4 regions of the Pararhizobium capsulatum DSM 1112 genome follow, and region 2 is predicted to be linked to each of the others. Evidence: predicted binding sites of a transcription regulator. Region 2 holds the regulator's gene; each other region holds the start of a gene.

Region 1 (7,957 bases), 670 kb from region 2:
GGTCGAGTGAAAGCTTGAAGCTCTTCTGGCCACGGTCGGCGCGGATCGTCGCCTTGTTGTAGTTGACGTTGGCGAAGGCTTTGCTGACAACCGAACTGCTGATTCCGTTTGCCGCGGCTTCCGCCTTGAAGTCCTGAACCCAGGCGTCAAAGCCTGCAGCATTGTTTCCGCATTGCGCCGCGGACGCCGATACCGGCATGAAGACGGTAGCAGCAATTGCCGCGAAACCCGCCAGAACGCACTTTGTGTTGTGCATGTAAAACCCCGTCATGGCCAAATTCAAATCATTCCCCGCAAGATGTCAGTCTTTGCGGTTTCTGTCACGCTCACTCGGTTACAACGTTTCACGTGAATCCGATCCATTGTTGCTGCCTGTTCAAGGCAGCGGATACCCTTACGGAAAACCCCGTCGTTCTTTTACGGAACAGACGGGGCTTTTATTGCCATACGCTTCACATTTTATGATCAGGCTGCCTGCTTCTTTGCCTTGATCAAACCGCGATTGACGAGAAGTTCGGCAATCTGGATGGCGTTGAGGGCAGCGCCCTTGCGCAGGTTGTCGGAAACAACCCAGATATTGAGGCCGTTTTCGACGGTTGCGTCTTCACGAATACGCGAAATGTAGGTTGCGTCTTCGCCGGCGCTTTCGTAAGGCGTGATGTAGCCGCCATTCTCATGCTTGTCGATGACGAGGCAACCCGGCGCTTCGCGCAAGATGTCGCGGGCCTGATCAGCCGTGATCTCGTTTTCGAATTCGATGTTGACCGATTCCGAATGGCCGATGAAGACGGGAACGCGAACTGCGGTGCAGGTCACCTTGATCTTCGGATCAAGCATCTTCTTGGTTTCGGCCAGAACCTTCCACTCTTCCTTCGTGTAGCCGTCTTCCATGAAGCTATCGATATGCGGAATGACGTTGAAGGCGATGCGCTTGGTGAACTTCTTCGATTCGATCGGATCGGCAACGAAGACCGCACGGGTCTGGTTGAAGAGCTCGTCCATGCCTTCCTTGCCGGCGCCGGAAACCGACTGGTAGGTCGAGACCACGACGCGCTTGATCTTGGCGAAGTCATGCAGCGGCTTCAACGCGACAACGAGCTGCGCCGTGGAGCAATTCGGGTTGGCGATGATGTTCTTCTTGGTGAATTGGGTAATGGCATCCGGGTTAACTTCCGGAACGATCAGCGGCACTTCGGAGTCGTAGCGCCAGGCGGACGAGTTGTCGATGACGACGCAACCCTGCGCAGCAATCTTCGGGGACCACTTGAGAGAGACGGCGCCCCCGGCGGACATCAGGCAAATGTCGGTGTCGGAAAAGTCATAGTTCTCAAGGTTCTTCACCTTCAGCGTCTTGTCACCGAACGAAACCTCGGTGCCCTGCGAGCGAGCTGAGGCGAGTGCCACCACTTCATCGGCGGGGAAGCCGCGCTCGGAGAGGATATTCAGCATTTCGCGGCCGACATTGCCGGTCGCACCTGCGACTGCGATCTTGAAACCCATTGTCTTGCTCTCTTTCTCTTCTCTCCGCGGGGGCTTTGGGAGAAACCCGCCGATCAAGGACGCGGGCTTCGTGTCCCCGGCCGTGCCGGGGAGAGAGCGGTGGGCCAGAGACGTCAGACAGTTTTCGTCGTCGTTTTGGCCGTAGTTTTGGAATTGCACAGGAAGAAACCATCCCGTTCGGCGTTCATGGCCGGGGCGATCTGCGCAGCGATGGAATATCCAAGACGGTGCATGAGGCGGTTTCCTTTGTGTTGTTGCTCTTAGTAAATTCCACGTAGGAGTCAAGGCATTTCAGGGTTCCGCGGCGCGTGCGTCGATCAAAACTTCAAATGAGTGTCACGTCGCTGTCATACCCTCAGCCTATTTCGGAGCCATCACTTGATGTCAGCGAAAGGGAAACACATGCGCACGATCCTCGCGGCACTTGCCGCCACGACCATCCTCGCCGGTGCTGCACAGGCAACGACCGTTTATCCCCTTGACCGTGCTACAATTCTCGCGGGTTCACCATTCGATTTCAAAGTCGAATTCGACAGTGTGGTGAAGCCGGAAGACGTCAAGGTCACCGTCAATGGCCAGGATTACAAGACTATCCTTGGCAAGGATGCAGAGTTTGTCGCCGAAGAGAAGGGCAAGGAAGACAAGATCCTTGGCTCTGCCCTTATCCTGCGCGGCCTGACCATCCCGACGGAAGGCGCCTACAAGGTTGAAGTCACCAGCGGCTCGGAAACGAAGGCCGTCACCTGGGACGTTTACAACACGGCAGCGACGCCCAAGGCGAAGAACGTCATCTTCATGCTTGGCGATGGCCTCTCCGTCGCGCATCGCACCGCTGCCCGCATCATGTCCAAGGGCATGACCGAAGGTAAGGCCAACGGCCGCCTTAACATGGACGACCTTGACCACATGGCCTTCATCGGCACGTCCTCGACCGAAGCGGTCGCGACCGACAGCGCCAACACCATGTCGGCCTACATGACCGGCCACAAGACGGCCGTCAATGCGCTTGGCGTCTATGCGGACCGCACGCCCGACAGCTTCGACGACCCGAAGGTTGAAACCATTGCGGAAGCTCTTCGCCGTCAGACGAAGAAGTCGATCGGGATCGTCACGACATCGGAACTGCAGGACGCGACGCCCGCTGCCGTCGTTTCCCACACCCGCAAACGCGCCGACAAGCCGGAAATCACCGGGATGATGTTTGACATCAAGCCGGACGTCGTTCTCGGCGGCGGTTCCGCCTACTTCCTCGGCAAGGACACTCCCGGTTCCAAGCGCAAGGACGACAAGGACTACGTCAAACTCTTCCAGGAAGCCGGCTACACGCTCGCCACCAGCAAGAGCGAACTTGAGACCGCCAGTGGCACCAATACCGGCAAGATCCTCGGTCTGTTCCACACAGGTAACATGGATGCGATGCTCGATCGCGGCTTCCTGAAGAAGGGCACCGTCGACAAGTTCCCGGATCAGCCCGGCCTGGTTGACATGACGAAAACCGCCCTCGACCAGCTTTCGAAAAACCCGGACGGTTTCTTCCTGATGGTTGAAGCCGCCAATATCGACAAGATGTCCCACCCGCTGGACTGGGATCGCGCCGTCGTCGAAACCATCGAATTCGACAAGGCGATCGGCGTCGCTCGCGAATTCGCGGCCAAGCACCCGGATACGCTCATCGTCGTCACAGGCGACCACACCCACGGCGTTTCGATCCTCGGCACTGTTGATGACGAGAAGCCTGGTACCGACATGCGCGAAAAGGTCGGCACCTACGCCGCTGCCGGCTTCCCGAACTACACGGATGAGAACGGCGACGGCTATCCGGACAAGATCGATGTGACGCGCCGCCTGTTCCTCAACGCCAACAACGGCCCCGATCACTACGAGACCTTCCGTCCGAAGCTCGATGGCCCGTTCGTTCCGGCGATCCAGAACGAAAAGAAAGAATATATTGCCAACGAAGAGTACAAGACCGTGCCCGGCGCGGTCTTTGTCGAGGGCAACATCCCGCGTGAAGGCGACTCGGGCGTTCACGCGGTTGATGACGTCGTCCTGCAGTCAACCGGCCCGGGGTCGGAAGGCTTCAAGGGCTATATGGAACAGAGCGATGTCTACCATGTACTGGCCGATGCTTTCGCTCTCGGCGCCAAGCAGACGAACTGAGCCGCGATGCTGCGATCCGGCGAACCCTTGCGGTTCGCCGGATATTCTTTTCAGATGGTCACCTTCGATCGTGACCAGACGGAGATGAAGCCATGAATTCGATTTCTTCCCGTTTGCGCAGCCGTCGCGAGGCGCTTGGCCTCTTTGCGGCGCTGCCGCTCCTGTTTTCGAGCAGGCTGACCTGGGCGTCTTCCACCATCAGCTTCGACGAGTTCTACGGGAAATTCGGCGTTCTCGGCCTTGAATTTTCCGACAAGATAAAATCGCTGGCGGGACAAAATGTGTCCATGCGCGGCTTCATGGCGCCGCCCCTGAAGGCGGAGGCGGCCTTTTTTGTCTCACCGAAATCCCGATGTCGCTTTGCCCGTTCTGCTCGTCCGATGCCGACTGGCCGGACAATATTGTCGTCGTCTACCTCGATGAAAAGCAGACCTTCGTGCAGCCTTCCCAGACGATCGAGGTGGAGGGAACCCTTGAATACGGTTCCTGGACGGATCCGGAGACGGGTTTCGTCAGCCTGTTGCGTCTGCGCGGCGCCCAGTACGCGACTGTTTGAGCGTTCAGAATGCTTTCACTGAACGTTGATGCCGTCACTGTCCGTTATCCGGGCCTGTCCTCGCCTGTCCTCGACGTACCATCTCTTTTCATAGCCCCGGGCAGCCGGGTCGTGATCACCGGGGCATCGGGATCGGGAAAGAGCACGCTCGTCAATATCATGACCGGTCTTGAGCGTGTCCGTGACGGGTACGTGCGCTGGGGTGACACCGATATCGCTGTTCTTTCCGAGCGTGCGAGAGATCGCTGGCGAGGCATGAATATCGGCTTGTTCATGCAGGATTTTCATCTCTTTCCAGGTCTCTCCGCCTTCGACAACGTCATGTTGCCGGCGCGACTGTCGCGGGCTGCAAAGAAGGATGATGAAATCCGGGCAAAGTCCCTTCTGCACGAGGTCGGCCTCCAAAGACCGGAGCAATCTGTGGAGACCATGTCGCGCGGTGAGATGCAGCGCGTTGCCATCGCACGCGCTCTGCTGCGACGCCCCTCCATTTTGATCGCCGACGAGCCCACGGCAAGTCTCGATACGGATAGCGCAGATGCTGTCGCGCATTTGCTGCTCGCCCTGTCGCTTGCCGAAGGAAGCACATTGATCGTGGTTTCTCACGATCCGCGACTGACACGTCAGCTCGACCGATGCCTGACATTGGTCGCCGGAAGAATTGCGAGCGACAGTTCGGTTGAGGGGAAAGTGGCATGACCGGCTTTATTCTTGCCGATCTGCGTCGCCTCTGGGCCGGATCACTCGTCGTCGTGCTTCTGATTGCCTTTGCGACGGCCCTGGGCGTCGCGGTGACCCTGCAGGAGCGCTCCTTGCGGCTTGGCAGCGCGCGCGCAGCCGACCATTTCGATCTCGTCGTCGGTGCTCCGGGAAGCGAGACCCAGCTCGTCCTGTCTTCCGTCTTTCTGCAGGCGTCCCCACTGCCGCTTCTGCCGGGTGCGACACTGGCTAAACTGACCTACGATCCAAGAGTTGCCTGGGCAGCTCCCGTCGGTTTGGGAGACTCATTTTCCGGCTATCCCATCGTCGGCACTGCAACGGTCTTGATTTCGGAGCTTTCTTCCATCGACGAAGGACGGATGTTCCGGACTGCCGGCGAGGCGGTCGTCGGCGCCGCCGTCGATTTGCCCATGGGCTACGGCGTCAAGCCGATGCACGGCTCGGCCTATGAAGGCGGAGAGACCCATACGGAATTGTCGTACAGCATCGTCGGGCGCATGAAGCCCACCGGCACCGCGTGGGACAAGGCGATCCTCGTCCCCATCCAGTCGGTGTGGGCGCTTCACGGGCTTGGCGAGCATGACCAACGTGAGGGCGACCACGACGCTGCGCACGGCGAAGAGGAAGCTGCCCACGCCCATGCCCATGTCGATCCGCAATCGCCGGTGTCGGAAAACTGGGATCGGGACGCACCCGGATTGCCGGCAATCCTTGTCAAACCGAAGTCCATCGCCGATGCCTACAAGTTGCGACAGGAATATCGGGGGGGTGGCACGCTCGCTGTTTTTCCTGGTGAGGTTCTGACCGCGCTTTATACGACGCTTGGAGATGCGAAGAAGGTCCTTTCGGCAGTTGCGATCGGCGCGCAGGTCCTGGTCGCTGCGGCGGTTCTTCTGGTTACGGTCGTTCACATCGGTCAACGCAGGCGTCAGATCGGGGCCTTGCGCGCGCTCGGTGCGCCGCAGTCGGCAGTCTTCTCCATTGTCTGGCTTGAGCTTTTCGTGCTGAACGCGATCGGCATCCTTCTCGGCTTCGGCATTGGTTATTTCGCTGCAAAACTGCTTTCGGCCTTGTTTGCAGGGCAAAGCGGGATCACCCTCCCCGTTGCCTTCGCGCAAATCGATCTCGTCAACGCCGGTGCCATACTGTTGTTTGCCGCCATTCTGGCGGTGGTCCCCGCGGTCATTGCCTATCGGCAATCCCCAGCACAGGCCCTGCGAAGCTGAAGGCTCTTGTCGCCCGTTTACCGTAATCATGCCCTTGATATTATACTAAAGTCATAAGCCGAAAGCACTATTAGCGGGATTGGACTTTTCTGCCATCCTGCTCCGGTGGTGCATTTCGTTCGCGACCAGGGAGGGTTGCGAACATCGGGGGTGCGCTCCAACGCCGGTTTCTGAGTGGAGGACTATCGAAATGGCAAATGTAGCGACCGTGGGCGGTGAAAAGGCCGGCCCCATGACAGCAGAGCAAAAGAAGGTGATTTTCGCCTCCTCGCTCGGCACGATCTTCGAGTGGTACGATTTCTATCTCTATGGGTCACTGGCCGTCTATATCGGCGCGACCTTCTTCAGTTCGTATCCCGAAACCACCCGCAACATCTTCGCCTTGCTTGCCTTCGCGGCAGGCTTCCTCGTTCGTCCGTTCGGTGCACTTGTGTTCGGGCGTCTCGGCGATCTCGTCGGCCGCAAATATACCTTCCTCGTCACCATCCTGATCATGGGTCTATCGACCTTCCTCGTCGGCATCCTGCCCGGCGCGGCGTCGATCGGCATTGCCGCTCCAATTCTCCTGATTGCGCTGCGCATGCTGCAGGGTCTGGCGCTCGGTGGTGAATATGGCGGTGCTGCGACCTACGTGGCCGAGCACGCGCCCCAGGGTAAACGAGGTTATTTCACCTCATGGATCCAGACCACGGCGACGCTCGGTCTCTTCCTGTCGCTGGTGGTTATCGTTGCTGTTCAGATGATCTTGGGCAAGGAAGCATTCGCCGCCTGGGGCTGGCGCATTCCGTTCCTGCTCTCCTGCATCTTGCTCGGCGTTTCCGTCTGGATTCGCTTGAAGATGAATGAATCACCCGCTTTCAAGAAGATGAAGGAAGAAGGCAAGGGCTCCAAGGCGCCGTTGACCGAAGCCTTCGGTCAGTGGAAGAACGCAAAGATCGCGTTGCTTGCTCTGTTCGGTGCCGTCGTTGGCCAGGCCGTTGTCTGGTATTCCGGCCAGTTCTACGCCCTGTTCTTCCTGCAGAACATCCTGAAGGTCGATGGGCAGTCGGCCAACCTGATGGTTGCTGCCTCGTTGCTGATCGGCACCGGCTTCTTCGTCTTCTTCGGCTGGCTGTCGGACAAAATCGGCCGCAAGCCGATCATCATGGCCGGCCTTCTGCTCGCCATGATCACTTATTTCCCGCTGTTCAAGGCATTGACCTGGGCCGGTAATCCGGCGCTGGCCGAGGCACAGGAAAGCGTTCGCGCAACCGTCACGGCCGATCCGGCGGACTGCAAGTTCCAGTTCAACCCGACGGGTACGGCAAAGTTCACGACGTCCTGCGATATCGCGACGTCGTTCCTGACACGCAACTCGGTGCCTTATGATGTTGTCCCCGGCCCAGCCGGCACGCCGGCAACCGTCAAGATCGGCGAAGAAACGGTCAACAGCTACGACGCGGTTACGGCCGGCGACAAGGCAAAGGCTCTTGGCGGAGCCTTTGAAAAGCAGATCAACATCGCGCTTCATGACGGCGGTTATCCGCTCGTGCGCGGTGCGGCGAAGGTGCCGGAAAGCAAGCTTGACGGCTTCGTAGCCGCCAATCCTGAACTCACCCTCGATGCGGCAGCCGTTCGCAGCGGCGACAAGGCAACCATGACTGGCGAAGAGCTTGTCGCGGCCAAGCTGCTGACGGCGGCCGAAGCCGCTGGTGTCACCGACATGCCGGTCTACACCATCGACAAGGGCGGCGCCTTTACGATGGTCGCCGATCCGGCTCGGGTAAATTGGGTCATGGTCATCGCCGTGCTCACC
Region 2 (7,957 bases):
TTCAGCGGCACGCTCAAGACGCGCCATGCCTTCGCGGGCTTCTTCCGCCGTCACGGTCAGTGGCGGCAGAAGTCGAATGACATTCTCGCCAGCCGGAACGGCCAGCATGTGCTCTGCACGGATCGCCTGCAGCAGTTCGGCAGACGGTACCTTTGCCTTGAGACCGAGCATCAGGCCATCACCGCGCACGCTTTCGATGACATCGGGGAAGCGATCGGCGATCGAGGCCAGGCCCTGACGGAAAACCAGCGAGACATTGCGGACATGATCGAGGAACCCGTCTTCCATGACCACGTCGAGCACGGCATTGCCGACCGCCATGGCGAGCGGATTGCCGCCATAGGTCGAGCCGTGCGTGCCGGCGATCATGCCGGAAGCGGCGTCCGCCGTTGCAAGGCAGGCACCGAGCGGGAAACCGCCGCCGATACCCTTGGCAACGGCCATGATGTCGGGAGCAATACCGCTCCACTCATAGGCAAAGAGCTTGCCCGTTCTGCCAATGCCGCACTGAACCTCGTCAAAAATCAGCAGAAGGCCGTATTCGTCGCAAAGCGCACGCAGTTCCTCCAGAAATTCCTTCGGCACGACGCGAATGCCGCCTTCGCCCTGGATCGGCTCGATCAGGATTGCAGCCGTTTCGTCGTTGATGGCGTCCTTGAGTGCTGGCATGTCGCCAAAGGGCACCTGATAGAAGCCGGGCGCCTTTGGGCCGAAACCTTCGAGGTACTTTTCCTGACCCCCGGCTGCGATGGTTGCAAGCGTACGGCCATGAAAGGCGCCTTCGAAGGTTATAATGTGGAACTTCTCCGGATGGCCCTTGGAGAACTGGTAGCGCCGCGCTGTCTTGATCGCGCATTCCAGCGCTTCGGCGCCGGAATTGGTGAAGAACACCTTGTCAGCGAAAGTGGCCTGGGTCAGCCGCGTGGCCAGCGTTTCCTGGCCTGGAACTTCATAGAGGTTCGACAGGTGCCATACCTTCTCTGCCTGATCCTTCAGGGCCTGGACGAGGTGAGGGTGGGCGTGGCCGAGCGAGTTGACGGCAACACCGGCAGCGAAGTCGAGATAACGTCGGCCATCCTCAGCAATCAGCCAGACGCCTTCCCCGCGCTCGAACCGTAACGGTGCGCGCATGTAAGTGTCATAGAGCGGCTTGGCTTCGGCCATGACGCGGATCTCCTTCGCTACCTACCCGATATCGTTGCCAGAACCGGGTCCGAGAAATTAAAAATGCCGCCTTGCGGCGGCAGCGGCACTATCGACATTTCGCACTGCGATGTCAACAAAAGGCCCGGCTTTGCGGCAATTTGCGCGGTCTTGGCGCTTGTGATTTTTTTAAGCGCCAACTCTTGCAAAAATGCCACGCCTCAGCAGCAAGTTGGGGAAAACTTAAAAATCGATTCGCTCGGATTCCGGTGACTCTTGTCACGGAGTCGCCCTGTCTCTACGTTAATAAGCAATTACTAGACGCATGCGGCGGACCTAGTCACCAAAAGTATTATCGCGTTTCAGCTTCGGCGCATGGCCGGGGCGTGGTGATGGATTCTGTCCTTACCGACGCTGACACGGAGGCGAGACGATGAACTGGACAGACGAGCGCGTAGAAAAACTGAAGAAGTTGTGGTCGGAAGGTCTGAGTGCAAGCCAGATCGCCGCGCAGCTTGGTGGCGTGAGCCGGAACGCTGTTATCGGCAAGGTTCACAGGCTGTCGCTTCCCGGCCGCGCGAAGGCGGGTGGAACGGCTGCCACGCCAACCCGCGCCAAGCGCCCGACATCGCCACCCCGAGCACCGAACTATGCGGCTGCCCGTCCTGCAGCGCCGACCCGCACCGTCGCCCGTCCGGCTGGTGCGACAGTCCTGAAGGAAGAGGTCGATCTGGATGTAATGGAGCAGGCGGAGATCCAGTCTGTCGGCAGCAATGTCGTCGTTCCGATGTCGCGCCGCCTCGGCCTTACCCAGCTGACCGACCGCACCTGCAAGTGGCCGATCGGCGATCCGATGAAGGAAGAATTCCACTTCTGTGGCAATGACTCTCCGGATACGTCGCCCTATTGCACATTCCATGCCAAGCTGGCCTACCAGCCTTCGGCGGAGCGTCGTCGCGCCCGCTGAGCCACGAATTTCATTCGAAAAGCCGCCCATCCTTCCGGTTGGGCGGCTTTTTCATTTTCATGACATCCTGACAAGCCACGGCCGCCAGACCGTATCGGGCTTGCCGCCCTGATGTTCGTAGAAGCGCATGGCGGCTCGTTTCCATCAAGCACGGTCCAGGCGATTTTGGATGCCCCGATCTCCCCGGCATAGACGGCCAGCCGTTGGAAAAGGGCTTTTCCGGCGCCAAGGCCCCTTGCTTCTGCCGCAACGAAAAGTTCCTTTAACACCACCACCGGCTTGAGATCGTAGGTCCAGGGGATCTCGTAGTGGACGGCGATGCCGACAACCTTGTCGGCGAGGGTTGCTACGAAGACGCCGAAGCGCGGTGAGGTGCCAAGACCGTGCTCGATAACATCTGCCGCCGTGACCCGGAAATCGTCAATATATCCTTCGAAGACTGCGAGGCTGCGCATCAGATCGAGCACCTCCTCCACATCCCGATGCTCGAAAGGTCGGATTTCCAGGTCATTGTTTGTCATTTTCTACTCCGCTGCGATGGGAAGCGCGTTGATGTCGCCGGGCTCAGACCCTGCTGCGAAGGGAAGACCTTCGTCGGCCCAGCCGGTGATGCCGCCAATCATGATCTTAACAGGCCGGCCGAGCCGCGCCAGCTTGAGAGCTGCTTGATCGGCGCCGTTGCAATGGGGACCGGCGCAATAGACGACGAAGATCGTTTCCATTGGCCACGCTGCCATGCGCCCGGCGCTGATCTCGCGATGGGGCAGGTGGAGCGCGCCGGGTACGTGGCGGCGGGCATAGGCTTCCGGGGACCCGACGGAGTGAAGAAGCGCGAAATCCGGCTCGCCGGTGCGAAGAACGGCGGATACGTCGGCGCAATCGGTCTCGACGGAAAGTCTCTGCAGGAAATGAGCGATGGTAACCTCCGCGGATGCGGGCGGTATTTCGGTGACGAAGCTCATGATTGTCTCCTTGGTTGCTGTCATCATCTGGATACGCCGGCGTCCGTGGGATTGGCAGATGGCAGTTTTGCCATATAGTGTGAAGATCATGCCAGATTTGAACCGACACCCGAAACCGCCAAGCCCGCTCGTCGTAGCACTCGCCTACGATGGTCTCTGCACCTTCGAATTCGGTGTTGCGGTCGAGGCTTTTGGGCTTCCGCGGCCGGAAATGGGGGCGGACTGGTATCGCTTTGCCGTGGCCGGGGTCGATCCCGGCGAGATGCGAGCGGCCGGTGGTGTGCGCATTGTCGCCGACGGCGGTCTCGATTTGCTGGCGGAAGCCGGGACAATCATCGTGCCCGGCTGGCGCGGCGTCGATGCGCCCGTGCCGGATGCGCTGTGCGAAGCCTTGGCGGCGGCGCATGGACGTGGAGCGCGCATTCTCTCGATCTGCTCGGGCGTCTTCGCGCTGGCGGCGGCAGGCCTGCTGGCGGGGCGACGTGCCACAACCCACTGGCGTTATACGGATGCGCTGAAACAGCGTTATCCGGATATTCACGTGCAGCCTGATGTTCTCTACGTCGATGAAGGCACGGTCCTGACTTCAGCCGGGAGCGCTGCCGGCATCGATCTCTGCCTGCACCTCATTCGTCGTGACTACGGAATGGTCGCGGCCAATATGGTGGCCCGACGTCTTGTCGTCCCGCCGCACAGGGATGGTGGACAGGCGCAGTATATCGAGCGTGCTGTGCCGTTACCTCACGAAAGCGCGCGCCTGGGACCGCTTCTCGATCATATCCGCAACAATCTCGGTGCCGATCACAGCGTCGCGTCGCTTGCGAATATCTCCGGCATGAGCACTCGCACCTTCCTTCGGCGCTTCGAGGCGGCGACGGGAACGACGCCGGCGCAATGGGTTCTGCTGGAGCGCCTGACGCGGGCACGCGACCTATTGGAAAATTCCGCGACCCCGATCGACAGGATCGCCGAGCTGGCGGGTTTTGGTGCCGCTGCCACCTTGCGCCATCATTTTCGGCGACACTATGCGACAACACCGACAGCCTATCGCGAGACCTTTGCTGGCCCCGCGATTGCCGAGGCAGGATAGTCAGCTTTCCAGGGAATAGCCGGCGCCGCGCACCGTGCGGATGACGTCCTGCATGTTCGAAAAGTTCAACGCCTTGCGCAGACGACCGACATGGACGTCAACGGTGCGTTCATCCACGTAGATGTCGTGGCCCCACACCCCGTCCAGCAGCTGCGAGCGCGAGAAAACACGGCCGGGAGAGGCCATGAAGAATTCCAGAAGGCGGAATTCTGTCGGGCCGAGGCGGACTTCGCGGGTCTTGCGGTGAACCCGGTGCGTTTCGCGGTCAAGCTCGATATCGCCGCATTTGAGGAGCGTGGAAAGTACCTCCGGCCTTGCACGGCGCAGCATCGCCTTGACCCGCGCCATCAGCTCCGGCGTCGAGAAAGGCTTGACCACATAATCGTCCGCGCCGGTGGCAAGGCCACGTACCCGCTCGCTTTCCTCGCCACGCGCCGTCAGCATGATGATGGGTAGGCGCTCGGTCTCGGCCCGCTGGCGCAGACGACGGCATAGCTCGATGCCGGAAACGCCGGGCAGCATCCAGTCGAGAATGAGCAGGTCCGGTAAGCGCTCCTGCAGGCGCATTTCGGCTTCGTCGCCGCGATTGATGGTATCGACGTCGAAACCTTCGGCTTCCAGATTGTAGCGGAGAAGAACGCTGAGGGCTTCCTCATCTTCCACAACGGCAATTCTTGGCTGCATGATCAACTCCTTGGGCGCTTTCGCAAAGGAAGAGCGCTCGCCGGACCTTCCCTGGTCCGGCGTTCAATCTAGGTCATTTTCAACATTTGCCGCGCCGCCGCGGTCAGTTGCCGATTGCGCCCACGGTATTGGCCGTGTCGTCCTTCGGCCGTTCGCCAACCGGCTGCGCGCCCGTCGCCATGTAATAGATGGTCTCGGCGATGTTGGTTGCGTGATCGCCGATACGCTCGATGTTCTTGGCGCAGAAAAGAAGATGCGTGCAGGGCGTGATGTTGCGCGGATCTTCCATCATGTAGGTCAAGAGTTCGCGAAAAAGCGACGTGTAGATCGCGTCGATCTCGCCGTCGCGTTCCCGGATGCTGTTGGCCTTTTCCGGCGAGCGGGATGCATAGACATCCAGCACTTCCTTGAGCTGCACCAGGGCAAGCTCGGCAAGGTGCTCGAGGCCACGGGCAAGCTGACGCGGCAGGCTGGCGTTGGCGACGGCAATAACGCGCTTGGCGGTGTTCTTGCCGAGGTCGCCGACGCGTTCCAGATCGGCAGCGATGCGGATCGATCCCATGATTTCGCGCAGGTCGGCCGCCATCGGCTGGCGCTTGGCGATGGTGATGATCGCCTTTTCACCGATCTGACGTTCTGCCTCGTCCAGCACGACGTCATCGGAGATGACCTTTTGGGCAAGGGCGAGATCGGCGTTGACGAGGGCGCGGACAGAATCGCCGACCATCTGCTCGGCCAGGCCGCCCATCTCGGAAATCCGGCGTGAAAGATATTTCAGGTCTTCGTCATAGACGGAAACAATATGTGTAGAGCTCATCGTCGTTCCTTCGGATCATGGTCAGTTTCCAGGTGTCCGCCGCTTGGCCAGTGGCTGGCGGCAGACCGCATCGTCAGCCGAAACGGCCCATGATGTAGTCCTGGGTGCGCTGGTCGTCCGGGTTGGTGAACATCTTGTCGGTATCGTTCTCCTCGACGAGATTGCCGAGGTGGAACATGGCGGTGCGCTGCGAAACGCGGGCTGCCTGCTGCATCGAGTGCGTGACGATGACGATCGTGAAGTTGGCGCGCAGTTCGTGGATCAGTTCCTCGACCTTTGCGGTTGCGATAGGGTCGAGAGCCGAGCAGGGCTCGTCCATCAGGATTACTTCCGGGCTGACCGCAACGGCGCGTGCAATGCACAGACGCTGCTGCTGACCACCCGAGAGGCCGGTGCCCGGCTCATGCAGGCGATCCTTCACCTCGTTCCAGAGGCCGGCTTTCTGCAGGCTCTGCTCGACCACCTGGTCGAACTCCGCCTTCGAGCGGGCGAGACCGTGGATACGCGGGCCGTAGGAGACGTTCTCATAGATCGACTTGGGGAACGGGTTCGGCTTCTGGAACACCATGCCGACGCGGGCACGCAGTTCCACGACGTCGATCGTCGGATCGTAGATATCGTCTTCGTCGAGCGTGATCTTGCCGGTCACGCGGCAGCCGTCGATCGTGTCGTTCATGCGGTTCAGCGTGCGCAGGAATGTCGACTTGCCGCAGCCCGAAGGGCCGATCAAAGCGGTGACGGTGTTTTCGCGGACGTTGAGGTTCACATCGAAAAGAGCGCGCTTCTCGCCGTAATAGACGGAAACATCCTTGCCGATCATCTTGTAGGGTATGGTATTCATTTTCTGCTCGAGAGCCTTTTCGACTGCTGCTTCGGACATCATGTTCATGTTTCTACCTCACTACCAGCGACGCTCAAAGCGACGCCGCAACAGGATTGCGCCAAGGTTCATGACGACGAGGAATACCAGGAGGATGATGATCGCTCCCGACGTCCGTTCGACGAATGCACGTTCTGCTTCATTGGCCCACATGTAGATCTGCACGGGCAGGGCAGTGGAGGGCTCCATCGGCGAGCCAGGATAATCGACGACGAAGGCGACCATGCCGATGAGCAGCAGCGGGGCGGTTTCGCCAAGCGCATGGGCAAGGCCGATGATCGTTCCGGTCAGAACGCCCGGCATGGCGAGCGGCAGGACATGATGGAAGATGGTCTGCATCTTCGAGGCGCCGAGACCCAGAGCCGCAGAGCGGATCGAAGGCGGCACGGCCTTCAGCGCCGCGCGGGTCGCGATGATGATCGTCGGAAGCGTCATCAGCGTCAGGACGAGACCGCCAACGAGAGCAGCCGAGCGGGGCATGCCGGCGAAGTTGATGAACACCGCTAGGCCAAGCAGACCGTAGACAATCGACGGAACGGCCGCGAGGTTGTTGATGTTCACCTCGATCAGGTCGGTCAAGCGGTTCTTCGGCGCGAACTCTTCCAGGTAGATCGATGCACAAACACCGATCGGCAGGGCAAGAACGAGCACGATCAACATCATGTAGAGGGAGCCGAGCGCCGCGACGCCGATGCCGGCTGCTTCCGGACGGCTCGATGCGCCGAAGGTGAAGAGGCCGGTGTTGAAGGACTTCGTGAGCGAACCGCTCTCGGTGAGCGTCTTCATCCACTCGATCTGCTGGTCCTTCACCTTGCGGTTGGCTTCCGGCACGGCGAGATCGATCTGGCCCTTGTTGGCGCTGTCGATATTGCCTTCGGCCAGCAGAGAAACGTTCTGCGTCGTGCCGATGGCGGACTGGTTGTTGACGACAATGTTACGCAGCTGGACGCGGGCGCTGGCCGAAACCATGTCGGTCGCCTGCTTGACCAGCGCACGGTTCGACGGATCGATGTTCAACGCCTTCACCAGAGCATCGCGGACGAGCAGCGGATAATTCGCCGTCATCAGCTTTGCGGGATTGTCGGCGCGTTCGTTCTTCGGATCGATGACCTTCTCGGAGAACTCGATCGGCAGGGTGATCGTCGTCTGCAGGAAGGCGGTGTAACCGTTGGAGACGACCGTCCAAAGCAGCACGAACAGGAAGAACAGGCCGGTCAGGATCGCCGCCACGCCATAGGCCCGGAAGCGTCTTTCGGCGCGGTAGCGTTTCTTGATGCCGATGTCGCGGCGTGCCTGGGCGGGACGGACGAAGGCGGAGGGTGCGGAAGCGGAGATCTCGGTCATTCGTACTGCTCCCGGTATTTGCGCACGATGTAGAGCGCGTAGATGTTGAGGCAAAGCGTGATCGCAAACA
Region 3 (7,957 bases), 840 kb from region 2:
GTGTTTTCGCCCAACACGTTCGCCGGCGCGCCGCATGCCTGGCTTGCAACCGTCATCGACCCGAAAGCAACGGCGCAAGCGGAAGCAACGACGCTGCGGGCGGTCACCAACACCTATCCGACGATCACCAGCGTGCGGGTGAAGGACGCGCTCGACATCGTCAACGAACTGGTTGGGCAACTCGCCACCGCAATCCGGGCAGCCGCCGCCGTGGCGCTTGTCGCCTCGGTGCTGGTACTCGCAGGCGCCCTGGCTGCCGGCAACCGGGCACGCGTCCACGACGCCGTGATCCTGAAGACGCTCGGTGCGACCCGGCGGACGCTCATTCGCGCCTTCTGCTACGAATATGCGATACTCGGCCTCTCGACCGCCGTCTTCGCCCTCTTTGCCGGCGGCGTAGCGGCCTGGTTCGTGGTCAGCCAGATCATGACACTGCCATCGCGTTTCCTGCCGGATGTCGCCATCGCGACCATCGCAATTGCGCTCGTCGTCACTGTCGGCATCGGGCTTGCGGGAACATGGCGCGTGCTCGGGCAGAAAGCGGCACCCGTCCTGCGCGAATTGTAAATGCGTTACAAATCGTTAACGTTGAGGCTGAAAAGGATGATTACGCCGCTTTTCGGCCGATTCGGCCGCCGAATGGTCTTGTGCGGACCCCATTTCAACATCATATTCTCTTCAGGCATGCTGGAGCCCCGCAGCGGCGCCCGGTCCTTGTAGAGGTTTCATCCGAGATGCGCAGGACCGAACACCGTATTTTCACCCGGAGCTTATTAAGAGGAACCAATGTCCGATCCTAGAAACTACCAAACCCGGATGTCGCCTGCCGGCGCACAGGCGGGGGCTGTTATCGATCAGGGCCTGCGCAGCTATATGCTCAAGGTCTATAACCTGATGGCCCTTGGTCTGGCGATCACCGGCATTGCGGCCTATGCGGCCTTCACCTTTGCTTTCGCTGACGGCCAGCTGACCGCCTTCGGTCAGGCGATCTATCTCAGCCCGCTGAAGTGGGTCGTGATGCTGGCGCCGCTGGGGCTCGTCCTCTTCCTGAGCTTTCGCATCAACTCGATGAGCGTATCGGCCGCGCAAACGACCTTCTGGGTCTATGCCGGCCTGATGGGTCTGTCGCTGTCGTCGATCTTCATGATCTATACCGGCCAGAGCATCGTCCAGACGTTCTTCGTGACCGCAGCCTCCTTCGGCGCGCTGTCGCTGTTCGGCTACACGACGAAGCGTGACCTGTCGGCCATGGGTTCGTTCCTGATCATGGGTCTTTTTGGCCTGATCATCGCCTCCATCGTCAACATTTTCCTCGCCTCCTCTGCCCTTGATTTCGCAATCTCGGCCATGGGTGTGCTGATCTTCGCAGGCCTTACCGCCTGGGATACCCAGAAGATCAAGGAAATGTACTTCGAAGCCGATGGTGCCGACGTTGCCGGCCGCAAGGCGATCATGGGCGCGCTGACGCTCTATCTCGACTTCATCAACCTCTTCCTGTTCCTCCTGCGCTTCCTCGGAAACCGCGAGTAACAAAACGAGTAATATTCATGGAAAGGCGGCTTCGGCCGCCTTTTTTCATTCAAGCCGGTTACCTGATCCCATGACCTTCATCCTGCGTGACGCCACTCCCTCCGATGTTCCAGCCATCACCGCGATTTATCGGGAATCGGTTCTGAACGGGACCGCAAGCTATGAGATCGATCCGCCACAGGAGGAGGAGATGGCCAAGCGCTTTTCGGCGACAACGGAAAATGGCTATCCCTATATCGCCGCTGTGGATGAAGCCGGCACGCTCATCGGCTATGCCTATGCATCCGCTTTTCGCACACGTCCCGCCTATCGCTTTCTCGTGGAGGATTCGATCTATCTTGCGCCCGAGGCACAAGGCCGGGGCCTTGGCAAGGCGCTGCTCCAGGCGCTCATCATCCGCTGCACGGCACGCGGCTTCCGCCAGATGGTTGCCGTGATCGGTGGTGCGCATCCAGCTTCAGTCGCTCTCCATGCGGCCCTGGGATTTCGCGATGCGGGTATCCTGAAAGGCGCTGGCTACAAGCACGGCCGCTGGCTCGATACAGCCTTCATGCAGATCGAACTCGGCGACGGGTTTCAAACGGAACCGGAAGCGGGCAGCTATCCCGACACGCTCTACCGCCGCTGACGCAATGGGGTTACGACTTGACCAGCTTCAGTAGCTTGTCGAACACCTTCAAAACCTGCTTGAGATCGTGACCGCGCTTCAGAATCATGCCGTGGGCGTTGACCACGCTATAGGCACCTTGCTTGGCGGCAAGCTTCGGGTTTTTCTCGATGCGATAAAGCGGCATCTCCCCCGAGCGCTTGAACACGGAAAATACGGCCTTGTCGATCAGGTGATCAAGGGCGTAGTCGCGCCAATCCCCGTCGCCCACCATGCGGCCATAGACCCACAGGATCTGATCGAGTTCGGTGCGGTGAAAGGTAATCGGCAGCGGATCCCTGGCGCCGCGGTAGCTGTTCAGATCGACGACGCCTTCAGGTGTCGCATGGCTCGTCGATCGTGTTGCGCCGTTGTGCAAATCCGGCTCATCGCTCATCAGTATTCCGGCCTTTTATTGTGACAGGACAGTTACAGTGTGCCTGAGCTTCATTGAAAAGCAAGCAGTGAAGATCATCGGTGGTTTTTGACGCTTGCCTCAATTCAGCCAAAACCACGCCCCAATTGCGCGAAACACTCATCCCCGCTGGTACCCGATCCCCCTACTTCAATCAGGCGCCGGCACGCACACGGGAAAGCGTGAATATACGCTCCCCATGTGAAACTGATCCGCAGTGCCGTTCTACTCGTGCCGTTCGGCGCGCGGCCGCGGAAGCGTTCCACGTCCCGGCATCGTTCCGGATGAGGACGCACGCTCGGTCCGGCAACCTCGAACCCTAAGCCCCAGCCCCTCGGCGTTGCCGGACCGGGCCTCTAAACAGAAGCGTTAGTTCGCAGCATTGTTCTTCAGGCTATCCGACGTCAGCGTGGTGGCGCCGATGATTGGACCGGGCGTCTCGCCATCCTTCATCCGCTGCAGCAGAACGGCACAGCCGCCGTTGCGTGCTTCATCGAGCACCATCGCCGGCAGCACGAAGTTTGCCGGCTGACCATCCCACATGCCGATCGTCTGCACGTCGTTGACGGAATGGAGGTAGGAAATCGTCTTGCCGCCGTTCTCGCCGCTCTCGACGTTCACCTGCTGCTGGCGATTGAAATAAACGACAACGACATTGGCCTTGCCTTGCCCCGAGCCGACGCGAATATCAATCTCGTCGCTGCGGCGGGTGGCGGTGATCGGCACCGTCATACCCTTGCCGGAGCTATCGAGGGTCGCAAGCTTGCTGCGAATGCCAGGAAGGTCGGCACCGTTGAGATGGGCACGCCCGTTAAGGATCGCTTGAGGGGTATACACTCCGCTCCGACCCAGCATGCGAGCATAGGCGTACTGGCGGGCAGTGTTTTCCTTGGACGCAAGCGTATCGGCCCAGCCGAGGTAATTCCAGTAATCGACATGATAGGCCAGCGCCACCACTTTGTCTTCGTCGATCAAATTCTTGAGCGCTGCGTCCGCCGGCGGACAGGATGAACAGCCCTGGCTGGTAAACAGCTCCACCACGCCTTTCGGCGAAACCACGTCGCCTGCTGCAACCGGCAGTGCCGCGAGCCCGAAGGCGCAGCCCAGAAGCATACGGCGAAGATGGCATGAGAAGGACATCAGGTTTCTATTCCCAGGGCAGTCGTAAGAGTAAAGGCGCTTCTACATACGCCGCCGTGCTTTCAACAGGAAGTCACGTTGGAGTGAAACTCGCGGCACCGGAAAATTGCGCATGAAAAAGCCGGGGCACAAGACCCCGGCTCGATATTCCAGCAAGATGCTTTACGCTGCAAGATCGCGCAGAACGGTTTGCAGGATGCCGCCATTGTTCATGTAGGTCACCTCATCGAGTGTATCGATACGGCAGATCAACGGAACTTCCTTCACCGAACCATCGCCGTAAGTGATTTGGGCGATGCGCTTTTCGCGCGGCTGGACGTTGGAGAGATTGTCGATGGTGACGATCTCGTCGCCCTTGAGGCCAAGCGTCTCCCAGGTCGTGCCTTCCTCGAAGACGAAAGGTACGATGCCCATGCCGACGAGGTTGGAGCGATGGATGCGCTCGAAGGACTGGGCGACCACAGCCTTGACGCCGAGTAGGTTGGTGCCCTTTGCGGCCCAGTCACGCGACGAACCGTTGCCGTATTCGACCCCGGCGAAGATGACGAGCGGAACACCCTCTTCCTTGTACTGCATGGCCGCGTCGTAGATCGACATCTCTTCCTTCGACGGATAGTGGATGGTGAAGCCACCTTCCTTGCCGTTCGGGCCGAGCATGTGGTTGCGGATGCGGATATTGGCGAACGTGCCGCGCATCATCACTTCATGGTTGCCACGGCGCGTGCCGTACTGGTTGAAGTCGGCAACGGCGACGCCGTGGCCGGTCAGATACGCGCCAGCCGGAGACGCAGCCTTGATCGAGCCGGCCGGCGAGATGTGGTCGGTGGTGATCTTGTCGCCAAACAGGCCAAGCACGCGCGCGCCCTTGATGTCGGAGATGCCCGAACCGGTCTTGCCCATGCCGACGAAGTAAGGCGGGTTCTGGACATAGGTCGAATCGTCGTCCCAGGCGTAGGTCTGACCTTCGGGAACCTGAACCGCCTGCCAGTTCTCGTCGCCCTTGAACACATCGGCGTACTTCGACGCATAGAGTTCGCGGGTGACGTACTTGTAGATGAATTCCTGGATTTCCCTCGAGGTCGGCCAGATGTCCTTCAGGTAGACCGGATTGCCATGCTGGTCATCACCGATCGGGTCCTTGGTCAGGTCCTTCTGCACCGTGCCGGCAAGCGCGTAGGCGACGACCAGCGGCGGGGAAGCGAGATAGTTCGCCTGGACGTCAGGCGAGATACGGCCTTCGAAGTTGCGGTTGCCCGAGAGAACCCCAGAAGCGATCAAGCCCTTGTCGTTGATCGTCTTCGACACCGGCGCCGGCAGCGGGCCGGAGTTGCCGATGCAGGTCGTGCAGCCGAAGCCGACGAGGTTGAAACCGAGCTTGTCGAGATCGACCTGGAGGCCGGACTTGGCGAGATATTCGGCAACCACCTGCGATCCCGGTGCAAGCGAGGTCTTGACCCACGGCTTGGTCTTCAGGCCCTTGGCGACCGCGTTGCGGGCGAGCAGGCCGGCAGCGATGAGGACCGAGGGGTTCGACGTGTTGGTGCACGAGGTGATCGCGGCGATCGCCACGTCACCATGGCCGAGATCGAAATCGGTGCCTTCGACCGGATAACGGTTGGCGAGCTGACCGGGCTTCTTGTAGTCCGTTTCAAGCGAAGTCGCAAAACCGGAAGCGATGTTTTCCAGCGGGATGCGGCCTTCCGGACGCTTCGGGCCAGCCATGGCGGGCACGACATCACCGAGATCGAGTTCAAGCGTGTCCGTGAAGACCAGCTCGGCGCCATCACCGTCACGCCACATGCCCTGCGCCTTGGAATAGGCTTCCACGAGGGCGATGCGCTGTTCTTCGCGACCGGACATGGTGAGGTAGTTGATGGTTTCCGAATCGACCGGGAAGAAGCCACAGGTCGCGCCGTATTCCGGGCCCATGTTGCCGATGGTGGCGCGGTCGGCAAGCGTCATGTTGTCGAGGCCGGCGCCGAAGAATTCGACGAATTTCGAGACGACGCCCTTCTTGCGCAGCATCTGCACGACCATCAGCACGAGGTCGGTCGCGGTCACGCCTTCCTTGAGCTTTCCGGTGAGCTTGAAGCCGATGACTTCAGGCAGGAGCATGGAAACCGGCTGGCCGAGCATCGCCGCTTCCGCCTCGATGCCGCCGACGCCCCAGCCGAGAACGCCCAGGCCATTGATCATGGTCGTGTGGCTGTCGGTGCCGACGCAGGTATCCGGATAAGCGATGATCTCGCCGTCTGCTTCCCTGGTCCAGACCGTCTGTCCCAGATATTCGAGATTGACCTGGTGACAGATGCCGGTGCCGGGCGGGACCACGCGAAAGTTCTTGAAGGCCTGCTGGCCCCACTTGAGGAAGCGGTAGCGCTCGCCATTGCGCTCGTATTCGAGCTCGACGTTGCGGGCAAAAGCATTGGGCGTGCCGAATTCGTCGACGATAACCGAGTGGTCGATAACGAGATCGACGGGAACCAGCGGGTTGATCTTTTCCGGATCGCCGCCGAGCGCCTTGATACCGTCACGCATGGCCGCAAGATCGACAACGGCGGGAACGCCGGTGAAGTCCTGCATCAGCACGCGGGCCGGGCGATAGGCGATCTCGTTTTCGACGAGACCCTTGTTGTTCAGCCACTCGGCGACGGCAAGGATATTTTCCTTGGTGACCGAACGACCGTCTTCGAAGCGCAGCAGGTTTTCCAGCAGCACCTTCATCGAATAGGGAAGATTGGAAACGCCGGCCAGGCCGTTCGCTTCTGCTTTCGGCAGACTATAGTAGACATAGCCTACGCCGTTCACCGAAAGCGTCGAACGACAATTAAAACTGTCAAGGGATTTGGACACTGGATGATACCCCGTTCCGTCTGATCGCCAACAACTGACGTACGAACGCCCGAGCGCTATGAAAGCGCGAAATGGGATGCGGGTACGGCCATTTCCGCTGTCCGTACGTGGAAATCATTCCATGTTCGGCGCTAGGATGAAATTCACGCCGACCGCTGGCGTGTTGGGGCGGTTATAGATAATTTCTGAGAAACGTGCCAGACCAACATTCCCCAAATTGGGACAATTTTTTTGCATTGCGACGAACGTCGTAAAAGGAAGATGAATGCCCCTCAGCCTCGTCGTCGCGGGACTCGGCGCAAAACGCGGTGAGGACCTGATTTTCAAGGATATTTCCTTTGTTCTCGAAGCCGGCGAAGCCTTGATTATCACGGGTCCGAATGGCTCGGGAAAATCTACCCTTTTGCGCGTCGTCGCGGGCCTGCTGTTGCAGGAAGAAGGCACCGTTTCGGCAACGGGAGGAACCCAGGAATTCGGCCATCCCCGCGAGCTCTGCCATTATCTCGGACACCACAACGGCATGAAGCGTGAACTGACGGTGGAGGAAAATCTCACCTTCTGGAAAAAGTTCATGGGTGATTCGGCAGATGGCACTGGTATGGGCGTTTTCCAGGCAGAAGAGGCCGTCGACTTGCCGGGCATCGGCCACTTGCCCTTTGGCTATCTGTCGGCGGGCCAACAGCGTCGCATTGCTTTCGCCAAGCTGCTCGTAGCCCACCGTCCGGTGTGGATTCTCGACGAGCCGACGGCAGCCCTCGACTCCGCTGCGGACACTTTGTTGGCAAAGTTGATTTCCGCTCACCAAAGGAGTGGCGGCATCGTACTTGCTGCAACGCACCAGCCTCTTGCGCTTCAGAACGCCTCTGAGTTGGCAATGACCGGTTTTATTGGATTGTCTGACTAGAATTTGTCAGGGAAAAGCGGAAACCGTTTTCCCCGAAAAGATAAACGAAAACAAAAGAATCTAGCGAATACCCTGGTTCAATCCGAACCGGACATCCTCTAGATTTACCGAAATCGTGTGGCTATCGGGAGCGATCTGACCTCTCGCGAGTCGACCACCGCAGGTCTGCCCGCGCAGTGTCGACTTCTGTTTCGATAGCCTGAGAAATCTGTTTCGCCTTAGCGACCTTGTCAAAACCTGATAAGCCCGCCGCTCTCGCCAAGGATTCAAACTGAGGCAAGAGGCGACCGGCATCACTTTTGGCAGGTCGGGTTCCAGTCCGTTCCATTTGTTCTGGTTTGACAAGGGCCTTGAGCGTAGCGTCGATATCTAACTCAGGCAACTCTTTGACCACCAGCGCTCGCGGTTCATCGAGCCTCAGGATGCCTGGATTATGTGCGACGATGGCGTTCACCAGCTGTCGGCGCAG
Region 4 (7,957 bases), 770 kb from region 2:
TCCGGAACGGGACCAGTAAGCGTCATGTGAAAACGGAAATCGTCGAACACATAGGGATAACCCCATGTCTGCAGGTTGGTGCGCTGGCTGGGCGGGAGCGCTTCGGGATTTCGCCGCGCAATGTCTTCGGCAGAAAGCGGCTCGCGAAACGGTTCGAAACGCCGAACCGTTTCTGCTGCAAAAATCTGGAGCGCGTCGCAGGGTTCAGCCGGAACCAGCGCAAAGAACGAGCCGAGCTGGCCGACGACGATATCAGGAATATCGAACGAGGCGCATTCCGCTGAAAATTCATCGAGCGCTTGCAAAAGCTCGCTTTCGCTACGGCCGTCCGCCAGCGAAAACGGCGCCTTTACCGTCGCATGGAAACCGTAGCGGCGTGGATCAGCCGTCAGCTGCTTCAACTCCTGCGCATCGAATCCTTCTACCGCCGGCATGGCGACACTGCCGTCGATAAAGGCATCGCGGCCGAGCCAGGTCGCAGCCGACAGGGTCAGCGGGTCGTCAGCAGGTGGCGTGAAGTACAATGCGTAGCGCAAGCGTCAATTCCTTGAGTGGACCCGGGCGTCATGCGAACCCGCGTCGCTATTCCGTTTCCGTGACATTCTCGTGGTGCCCGGGCGATGGGGCCAGTTTTTTAGTGCCCCCTTCGTCCCATGAGGCGGGACCGTAACAGATTCGAAACGCCGTCGAAAATGAAGACGACGATGAGGATGAGCACCACCATATAGGCAACGTTTTCCCAGTCGGAATTGGTACGCATCGCCTCCCAGAGCTTCAGACCTATACCACCGGCGCCCACCGCCCCGATGATCGTCGCCGACCGGGTGTTCGATTCCCAGAAATAGAGCGCTTGGCTCGCAAAAACCGGCAGGACCTGTGGCAACACACCATAACGCTGCACGGCAAGCGGCGCGGCGCCAACCGATTTGACACCCTCACGCTGCTTGTCGTCGATATTTTCCAGTGCTTCCGAATAGAGCTTCCCGAGCGTGCCGGTGTCGGTGAAGAAGATGGCGGACATACCGGCGAGCGGCCCCGGACCGAAAGCGCGGGTAAAGAACAATGCCCAGATCAGCATGTCGACGGACCGCAGGAAGTCGAAGAAGCGCTTCGTTACCTGATTGAGGATACCGTTGCGCGTGATGTTGCGCGCCGCCAGAAAGCAGAGCGGAAAGGCGATGAGAGATGCGAACAGCGTTCCGACAAAGGCCATGACGATTGTCTGCAGCAGCTTGGTCCAGACATCGAGATGCTGCCATTCGGAATTGTAAAGGATATTGTCCCAGGCGAGTGACAGGTTCGATTGAGCCGGATCGATCCGCTCGCCGCTCGTGATCAGATGGAAAACCTCGGCCGTCGATTTTCCGAAGAAGGGGGAATTGGTATCGAAGATGAAATTCGCCCATCCCAGGAAACGATTGTGGATGCTGATCTTCTCCGCATCGACATCCGCCCAGCCGGTCGGGCCGAAGGCAAGCGTGATTTTCTCGCCGGGATGTCTCTGCGTTGCCCAGCCGGGCAACGGCCCTTCCGCTGTCACCTCGCCCGGCCGGTCAAGCCGGATCAGAAGTGTCTCGCCGCCATGGGTTGCCACTGCCTTGCGGTCGCTGACGGCGATGCGGGTGCTCGCGTTGAAGCTGACCTCGGCGCGGGTCACGACCTCTTCCGTACGGGTCACTGGCTTTGCCTCCTCGGCCTGCACAGCGGTTCCCAGAGCCGCGTCCGGCGCCATGAAGCTGAAGGCCGAGCTTTTCTTTGCGGGGGTCGCAGGCTTCACGGAAGCTTGTGGCACATCTTCCGTGCGCGTCACGGTCGCCTTGTCCAGCCTGACCCAATCGGGAGCAGCGTTCGGACCGAGCGGCGAGTAGCGCGGATAAACGACCTGCATCGTCCCATCCGAGGAAATACGGATATCGGGCCGGACTTCGTAGGACACCCAGTCTGCGAGATAGCTGCCGGCGATGTTCCAGTTGGCATTGCCAAGCACATGGCCGATGGCGAAGAACCACCAGCCGTAGATCATGTAGAGCGCAAGCCCCAGGCAGAGCAGGGCGGTCCGCTTCCTGTTGCGGTTCGAGCCCTCCACAAGCGCCGGATGCCGGGCGGCAATTGCCTCCATTTCGGCCATGCTCATCATCGGGTTACCGCTCATGACACGCTCCTACTGGGCAAGCTGAAAGGCCTGGTCGCCAACAAGGCGACGACGCAGCCAGGCGGAAAACTGATCGACGACAATAATTGTCGAAAACAGAAGCAGCACGATCGCCAGCGTCTTCGCCTCATGTCCCTGGCCGATCGAAAGCCGCAGCAGCTCGCCTATACCCCCGCCGCCGACAGCACCGATGATCGTCGACGCCCTGACATTGATCTCCAGCCGCAACAGGAAATAGCTCATGAAGTTCGGCAGCACCTGCGGCACGATGCCGAACCACACACGCTCGATCCAGTTACCACCGGCGGCGCGCAGACCCTCCTCCGGCTTCATGTCTGCATTTTCGACCACTTCGAAGAACAGCTTGCCAAGCGCACCCACCGTGTGGATCGACACGGCGATGATCGCAGGGATCGGCCCGAGAGACAGGATCGCCAGGAAAAAGCCTGCGATCACCACCTCCGGAAAGGCCCGGAGAATTTCCATCAACCGACGGACAACGCCGCGAATGATGGGATTGGGCATCAGATTGCGCGCAGCAAAGAAGCAGAGGATGAAGCCGAAGAACATGCCGATGATCGTCGAAAAGATCGCAATGTTCAGCGTTTCCAGCATCTTGTGGAAATATTCGGGCACATAGATCGTATCGGTCAGATAGAGCCGGCCTTCGGGATAATTGTATTTGAAACTGCCGTCGTCATAGGGCGAGGGGAGGTCGAACATGGCGCGCGCGATCTCCAGGCCGTCACGCGGCACGAGATCGCCGACGAAATCGAAGAAATGCGGCAGCCGATCGAAGAATTTGCCGGCATTGGTCTCGTTTGCAAACCACAGCGAGCCCGACAAAGCTAGGCCAAGCACCAGAAGCCCCAAAAACGTATAGATCCGGCGGTGACGGCTGAGCTCCTGCCAGTGTCGCTCGACGAGGGCGCCACTTGGGCTCAGCTGTGTTGAAAGCACGGACATGCCGCGTTGTCTCCGACGGTTTCGGGCTGTCCCGCATCAATGCGAAACGCCAGGAAAAGGGAACGCCGGCCAGCAAGCCGGCCGGCGTCAGATGCGCTTTAAGATCAGCCGCCGATCGTTGCCTTGCGGGCATCGATGATCGGCTTGTAGAAGTCGACGTTGACTTCGGTGAAGCCGGTGAAGTCACCGCCCATGACAGCCGAGAAGCAGGCAGCGTCTGTCTTCGGCAGGTCGAGCATGAACTGCTTGAACTTCGTCTTCATGTCCTGGTCCATCGATGTGCGAACGACGATCGGGCCGTTCGGGATCAGCGGCGACTTCCACAGCTCGACGATGTCGTTCATGTTGAGAAGGCCTTTTTCGACCATCTTGTGCAGGTTGCCGGACGTGTAGCCATCCTTCCACTCGCCAACACCCGAACCGAAGGTCGTGCCGGCGTCGAAGGTGCCCTTCAGCACTTCGAGGACGAGGTTTTCATGACCGCCGCCGAAGCCGGTCTCAGCAAAATATTCCTTGACCGGGGCGCCGATTGCTTCCGGCAGCGTGACGAGCGGAACCAGATAACCGGACGTCGAATCCGGATCAGCAAAGCCGAGCTTCTTGCCCTTGAGGTCTTCCAGCTTGGTGATGCCGGAATCCTTGCGGGCAATCATGATCGAGTGATAGCCGGTCGAGCCGTCGGTCTGGACGGTGGTCAGGATCGGCTCGACGGCGTCGGCCTTGGCGAGGTAGATCTTGGCAAAGCCGGAAGCGCCGAGTTCGGCATAATCGAGCGTGCCACCGAGCAGGCCCTGGATAACACCGTCATAATCGGCAGCCGGGAAGAACGAGACCTTTTCGACACCGAGCGTGGTCTTCAGGTGGTCGCCCAGGCACTGGTAGTTGCGCAGACGGTCGGCTTCGTTTTCGCCGCCGATGATACCGACGCGGAATTCCTTGAGGTCTTCGGCCTGGACGTGGCCGACGAGGGCGGTAAGGGCAACAGCGCCCATGAGGATTTTCTTCAGCATGACAAACGTCTCCTGTTGGCCCGGCTGCGCCGGGTCACGTTTTGTTGCGATGGCTTGCCCTTGACGCGGGCTCTCGATCCTTCAGGCCGGTGTCAGAGACCGGTCAGTACCAGCGGCTTGAGGCCGGCGGATTCCGTGTTGTCCTGCAGCGCGGCTGCCGGAATATTGATGCTGGTGGAGGTCATCGATTCCTCGATTTCGGCACCGCCACCGTAGATTTCGCTGACCGCAGCTGACGTCAGCTCCCCTGGCTTGCCGTCGAAGACGACGCGGCCATGGGCCATGCCGATAATGCGCTCACAGTAATTGCGCGCCGTATCCAGCGTATGCAGGTTGGTGACGACGGTGATGCCGTCGCGCTCGTTGATATCGCGCAGCGCGTCCATGACGATCTTGGCGTTGAGCGGATCGAGCGATGCAATCGGTTCGTCGGCAAGCAGCATCCGTGACTGCTGCATCAGGGCACGGGCAATCGCAACACGCTGTTGCTGGCCGCCCGAAAGTGTACCCGCCTGCTGCAATGCCACCTGCTCGATGCCCAGACGCTCCAGCGCGCCGATCGCCATGATCCGCTCCTCGCGAGTAAACATGTTGAGGATGCTGAGCACCGTGGAGCGATGATTGAGCCGGCCGAGCAGGACATTGGTAAGCACATCAAGGCGCGGCACCAGATTGAACTGCTGAAAGATCATCGCGCAATCACGCTGCCAGTGGCGAAGCGCCGAACCTCGTAGTCGCGACACCTCGATATCACCGAAATGGATCGAGCCGGAGGTCAGATCGCACAGCCGGTTGATCATACGCAACAGCGTCGATTTACCGGCACCGGAGCGACCGATAATGCCGACCATCTGGCCCGGAGGGATGTCGAAGGTAACCGAGCTGACGGCAGTCTTCTTGCCGAACTGGCGGGTTACGTTCTTCAACTGGAACATGGGCACTCGTCCTTCAAGCGGCGATACCGTCATCGGTACGACACTTGCCTTACAGGCACTTGATGAAGCGGGAATGTCAGTTTCATGTCGTTTCGATAACACTCCACAATCCCTTTCACGGCAGGCGGTTGCGGGGGAAAACTCAGGCATTGTGTCGAACAAGGAAAGCATCCGCATCGAGCATACGAAAGTCGTCGAGAGCCGTGCGAAGGCGGGCGTGATCCCAGTCCCACCAGGCGAGCTTTTCAAAGCGCGTTGCAATGTCGGCGCCGAAGCGCTCGCGGATGAGACGGGCCGGGACACCACCGACGATGGTGTAGGGGGCCACATCCTTCGAGACAACCGCGCCTGCGCCGATCACGGCACCATTGCCGACGGAAACGCCGGGCAGGATGGTTGCACCGTGACCGATCCAGACATCATGGCCGATGACGACCCGGTTTCCCCGCCGCCAGGCGAAAAAATCATCATCCATATCCGCATCCGGCCAATAATCTTTAGCCCGGTAAGTAAAATGATGCAGCGTCGCCCGCCAGACGGGATGATTGGTGGCATTGATCCGGACCGAGGAGGCGATGTTGGCAAATTTGCCAATGGTCGCGCACCAGACCGAGCCATCCTCCATGATGTAGGAATAATCGCCAATCTCGGCTTCATGGATACGGCAACGCTCGGCAATTTCGGTGTAGCGGCCGATCGTGCAATCGACCACGCGCGCGCTCGGATGGATGAGCGGGGCTTCAGAAAGCTTGGTGCTCATGCCGCAACCTTTCGTGGTGAAAAGGCCGAGACATCGATGATGCGATCGGCGACCGCGTCACGCACTTCCTCGTCGTGGAAAATACCGAGCAGGGCCACGCCAGCTACCTTCTTGGCCGCGATCATCTCGACCACGACAGCGCGGTTGCGGGCATCGAGCGATGCCGTCGGCTCATCGAGCAACAGGACCGTGTGGTCGGTAATGAAGCCTCGGGCGATATTGACACGCTGCTGCTCACCACCCGAGAAGGTCGCAGGCGGCAGCTGCCAGAGTTCTTTCGGCAGGTTAAGCCGGGCAAGAAGGTCGGCAGCACGTTCACGCGCTTCGATTTGAGCGACACCACGGGCGACCAACGGTTCGGCAACGACGTCGAGTGCCGAAACACGCGGGACGACCCGCAGGAACTGGCTGACATACCCAAGCGTATCGCGCCGGACCTCCAGCACCGCGCGCGGCGCAGCACTGGCGAGATCGACGAGCTGGCCGTTGTGCTCAATGAGGATTTGTCCGGCATCAACGCCGTAATTGCCGTAGAGCATTTTCAGGATCGAGCTCTTGCCGACGCCCGAAGGCCCGCCAAGAACGACGCATTCACCCTTTTTCACGGAGAAGGAGACGGCCGACACGACCGGCAGGCGGATACCATCGCGCAGATGCATGGTGAAGCTTTTTGCGACGTCGGAAACGACCAGGGGAGTGGCCATGATTACACCTGCAGGATCGAGGAAACGAGAAGCTGGGTATAGGGCTCGCGCGGATCGTCGAGCACGCGATCGGTCAGGCCCTGCTCGATGACGACGCCATCCTTCATCACCATCATCCGGTGCGACAGGAGCCGCGCAACAGCGAGATCATGGGTAACGATGATCGCCGACAGGCCGAGATCCTGGACAAGACCGCGTACGAGATCGAGAAGCCTTGCCTGGACGGAGACGTCGAGCCCGCCTGTCGGTTCATCCATGAAGACGAGGCGCGGCGATGTCACAAGATTGCGGGCGATCTGCAGGCGCTGGCGCATGCCGCCGGAGAAGGCCCGCGGCTGATCGTCAATGCGGTCCTCATCGATTTCCACCCGGCGCAGCCAGTCGATGGCCGTTTCGCGAATACGCCCATAATGACGGTCACCGACCGCCATCAGCCGTTCGCCGACATTGGCGCCGGCTGAAACCGTCATGCGCAGGCCATCGGCCGGGTTCTGGTGAACGAAACCCCAGTCGGTGCGCATCAGGAAGCGGCGCTCGGCCTCGCCCATCCGGGCCAGATCGCGATATTGCCCATCACGCATGTGATATTCGACCGTGCCGGATGTCGGCATCAGCCGCGTGGAGAGACACGACAGAAGCGTCGTCTTTCCGGAGCCGGATTCACCGACGATGGCCAGCACTTCACCGGGCCAGAGCTCGAAGGAAACATTCCGGCAACCGACCCGGCTGCCGTAGAATTTCGAGACGTCCTTGACTTTGAGAAGCGGTGTCATTCTGCGGCCTCCTTCTCGGCAGACATTGGGCTGGCGAGCATGGAACCGGCATGACCATGCTCCCTGCGGTCTTCGCAATGATCGGTATCGGAACAGACAAACATGCGTCCGCCCTTGTCGTCGAGCACCACCTCATCGAGATAGACATGCTCGGCGCCGCAAAGCGCGCAGGGTTTGTCGAACTGCTGAACCTCGAAGGGATGGTCCTCGAAATCGAGGCTGACGACGTCCGTATAGGGAGGCACCGCATAGATGCGTTTTTCACGCCCGGCGCCGAAAAGCTGGAGCGCTTCCGACCGATGCATCTTGGGATTATCGAACTTCGGCGTCGGCGATGGGTCCATGACGTAACGGCCTTCGACCTTGACCGGATAGGCGTAGGTCGTGGCGATACGACCGTTGCGGGCGATATCCTCATAGAGCTTCACATGCATGAGGCCATATTCTTCCAGCGCATGCATCTTGCGGGTTTCGGTCTCCCGCGGCTCCAGAAAGCGCAGTGGCTCGGGTATAGGCACCTGGTAGACCAGGGTCTGCCCTTCCTTCAACGTTCCCTCCGGAATGCGATGGCGCGTCTGGATGATCGTCGCCTCACCGGTCTTCGTCGTTACCGCAACGTTGGCAACCTTCTGGAAGAACGCGCGGATCGAAACAGCG

Evidence for each region. Region 2 encodes PhoB, which activates phosphate uptake and scavenging genes when phosphate is short. Its sites were predicted from a motif close to TGTCATNNANCTGTCAT; they were not measured.
Region 1: a site for PhoB is predicted at 1,835-1,851, ahead of QO002_RS01580 (alkaline phosphatase). Genes of this name have one in related genera too.
Region 3: a site for PhoB is predicted at 2,594-2,610, ahead of QO002_RS00820 (DUF2794 domain-containing protein). Genes of this name have one in related genera too.
Region 4: a site for PhoB is predicted at 5,101-5,117, ahead of phnC (phosphonate ABC transporter ATP-binding protein). Genes of this name have one in related genera too.

What each region holds. Positions count from the first base shown of each region.
Region 1 covers NZ_JAUSVF010000001.1:335,365-343,321, reverse strand. The annotation lists gene QO002_RS01590 (lytic murein transglycosylase) at 1-256, opposite strand, end outside; gene QO002_RS01585 (aspartate-semialdehyde dehydrogenase) at 466-1,500, opposite strand; gene QO002_RS01580 (alkaline phosphatase) at 1,903-3,660, shown strand; partial or broken gene QO002_RS01575 (hypothetical protein) at 3,753-4,216, shown strand; gene QO002_RS01570 (ABC transporter ATP-binding protein) at 4,226-4,915, shown strand; gene QO002_RS01565 (ABC transporter permease) at 4,912-6,162, shown strand; gene QO002_RS01560 (MFS transporter) at 6,353-7,957, shown strand, end outside.
Region 2 covers NZ_JAUSVF010000001.1:1,010,291-1,018,247, forward strand. The annotation lists gene QO002_RS04770 (aspartate aminotransferase family protein) at 1-1,164, opposite strand, end outside; gene QO002_RS04775 (GcrA family cell cycle regulator) at 1,577-2,110, shown strand; gene QO002_RS04780 (GNAT family N-acetyltransferase) at 2,074-2,631, opposite strand; gene QO002_RS04785 (rhodanese-like domain-containing protein) at 2,635-3,072, opposite strand; gene ftrA (transcriptional regulator FtrA) at 3,131-4,162, shown strand; gene phoB (phosphate regulon transcriptional regulator PhoB) at 4,163-4,846, opposite strand; gene phoU (phosphate signaling complex protein PhoU) at 4,950-5,663, opposite strand; gene pstB (phosphate ABC transporter ATP-binding protein PstB) at 5,737-6,552, opposite strand; gene pstA (phosphate ABC transporter permease PstA) at 6,565-7,887, opposite strand; gene pstC (phosphate ABC transporter permease subunit PstC) at 7,884-7,957, opposite strand, start outside.
Region 3 covers NZ_JAUSVF010000001.1:165,494-173,450, forward strand. The annotation lists gene QO002_RS00805 (ABC transporter permease) at 1-567, shown strand, start outside; gene QO002_RS00810 (Bax inhibitor-1/YccA family protein) at 787-1,530, shown strand; gene QO002_RS00815 (GNAT family N-acetyltransferase) at 1,601-2,158, shown strand; gene QO002_RS00820 (DUF2794 domain-containing protein) at 2,169-2,573, opposite strand; gene QO002_RS00825 (DUF1223 domain-containing protein) at 2,961-3,731, opposite strand; gene acnA (aconitate hydratase AcnA) at 3,894-6,584, opposite strand; gene ccmA (heme ABC exporter ATP-binding protein CcmA) at 6,850-7,488, shown strand; gene QO002_RS00840 (hypothetical protein) at 7,920-7,957, opposite strand, start outside.
Region 4 covers NZ_JAUSVF010000001.1:239,529-247,485, forward strand. The annotation lists gene QO002_RS01110 (DUF1045 domain-containing protein) at 1-536, opposite strand, end outside; gene phnE (phosphonate ABC transporter, permease protein PhnE) at 635-2,152, opposite strand; gene phnE (phosphonate ABC transporter, permease protein PhnE) at 2,162-3,118, opposite strand; gene phnD (phosphonate ABC transporter substrate-binding protein) at 3,223-4,128, opposite strand; gene phnC (phosphonate ABC transporter ATP-binding protein) at 4,221-5,063, opposite strand; gene QO002_RS01135 (DapH/DapD/GlmU-related protein) at 5,206-5,823, opposite strand; gene phnL (phosphonate C-P lyase system protein PhnL) at 5,820-6,527, opposite strand; gene phnK (phosphonate C-P lyase system protein PhnK) at 6,530-7,300, opposite strand; gene QO002_RS01150 (alpha-D-ribose 1-methylphosphonate 5-phosphate C-P-lyase PhnJ) at 7,297-7,957, opposite strand, start outside.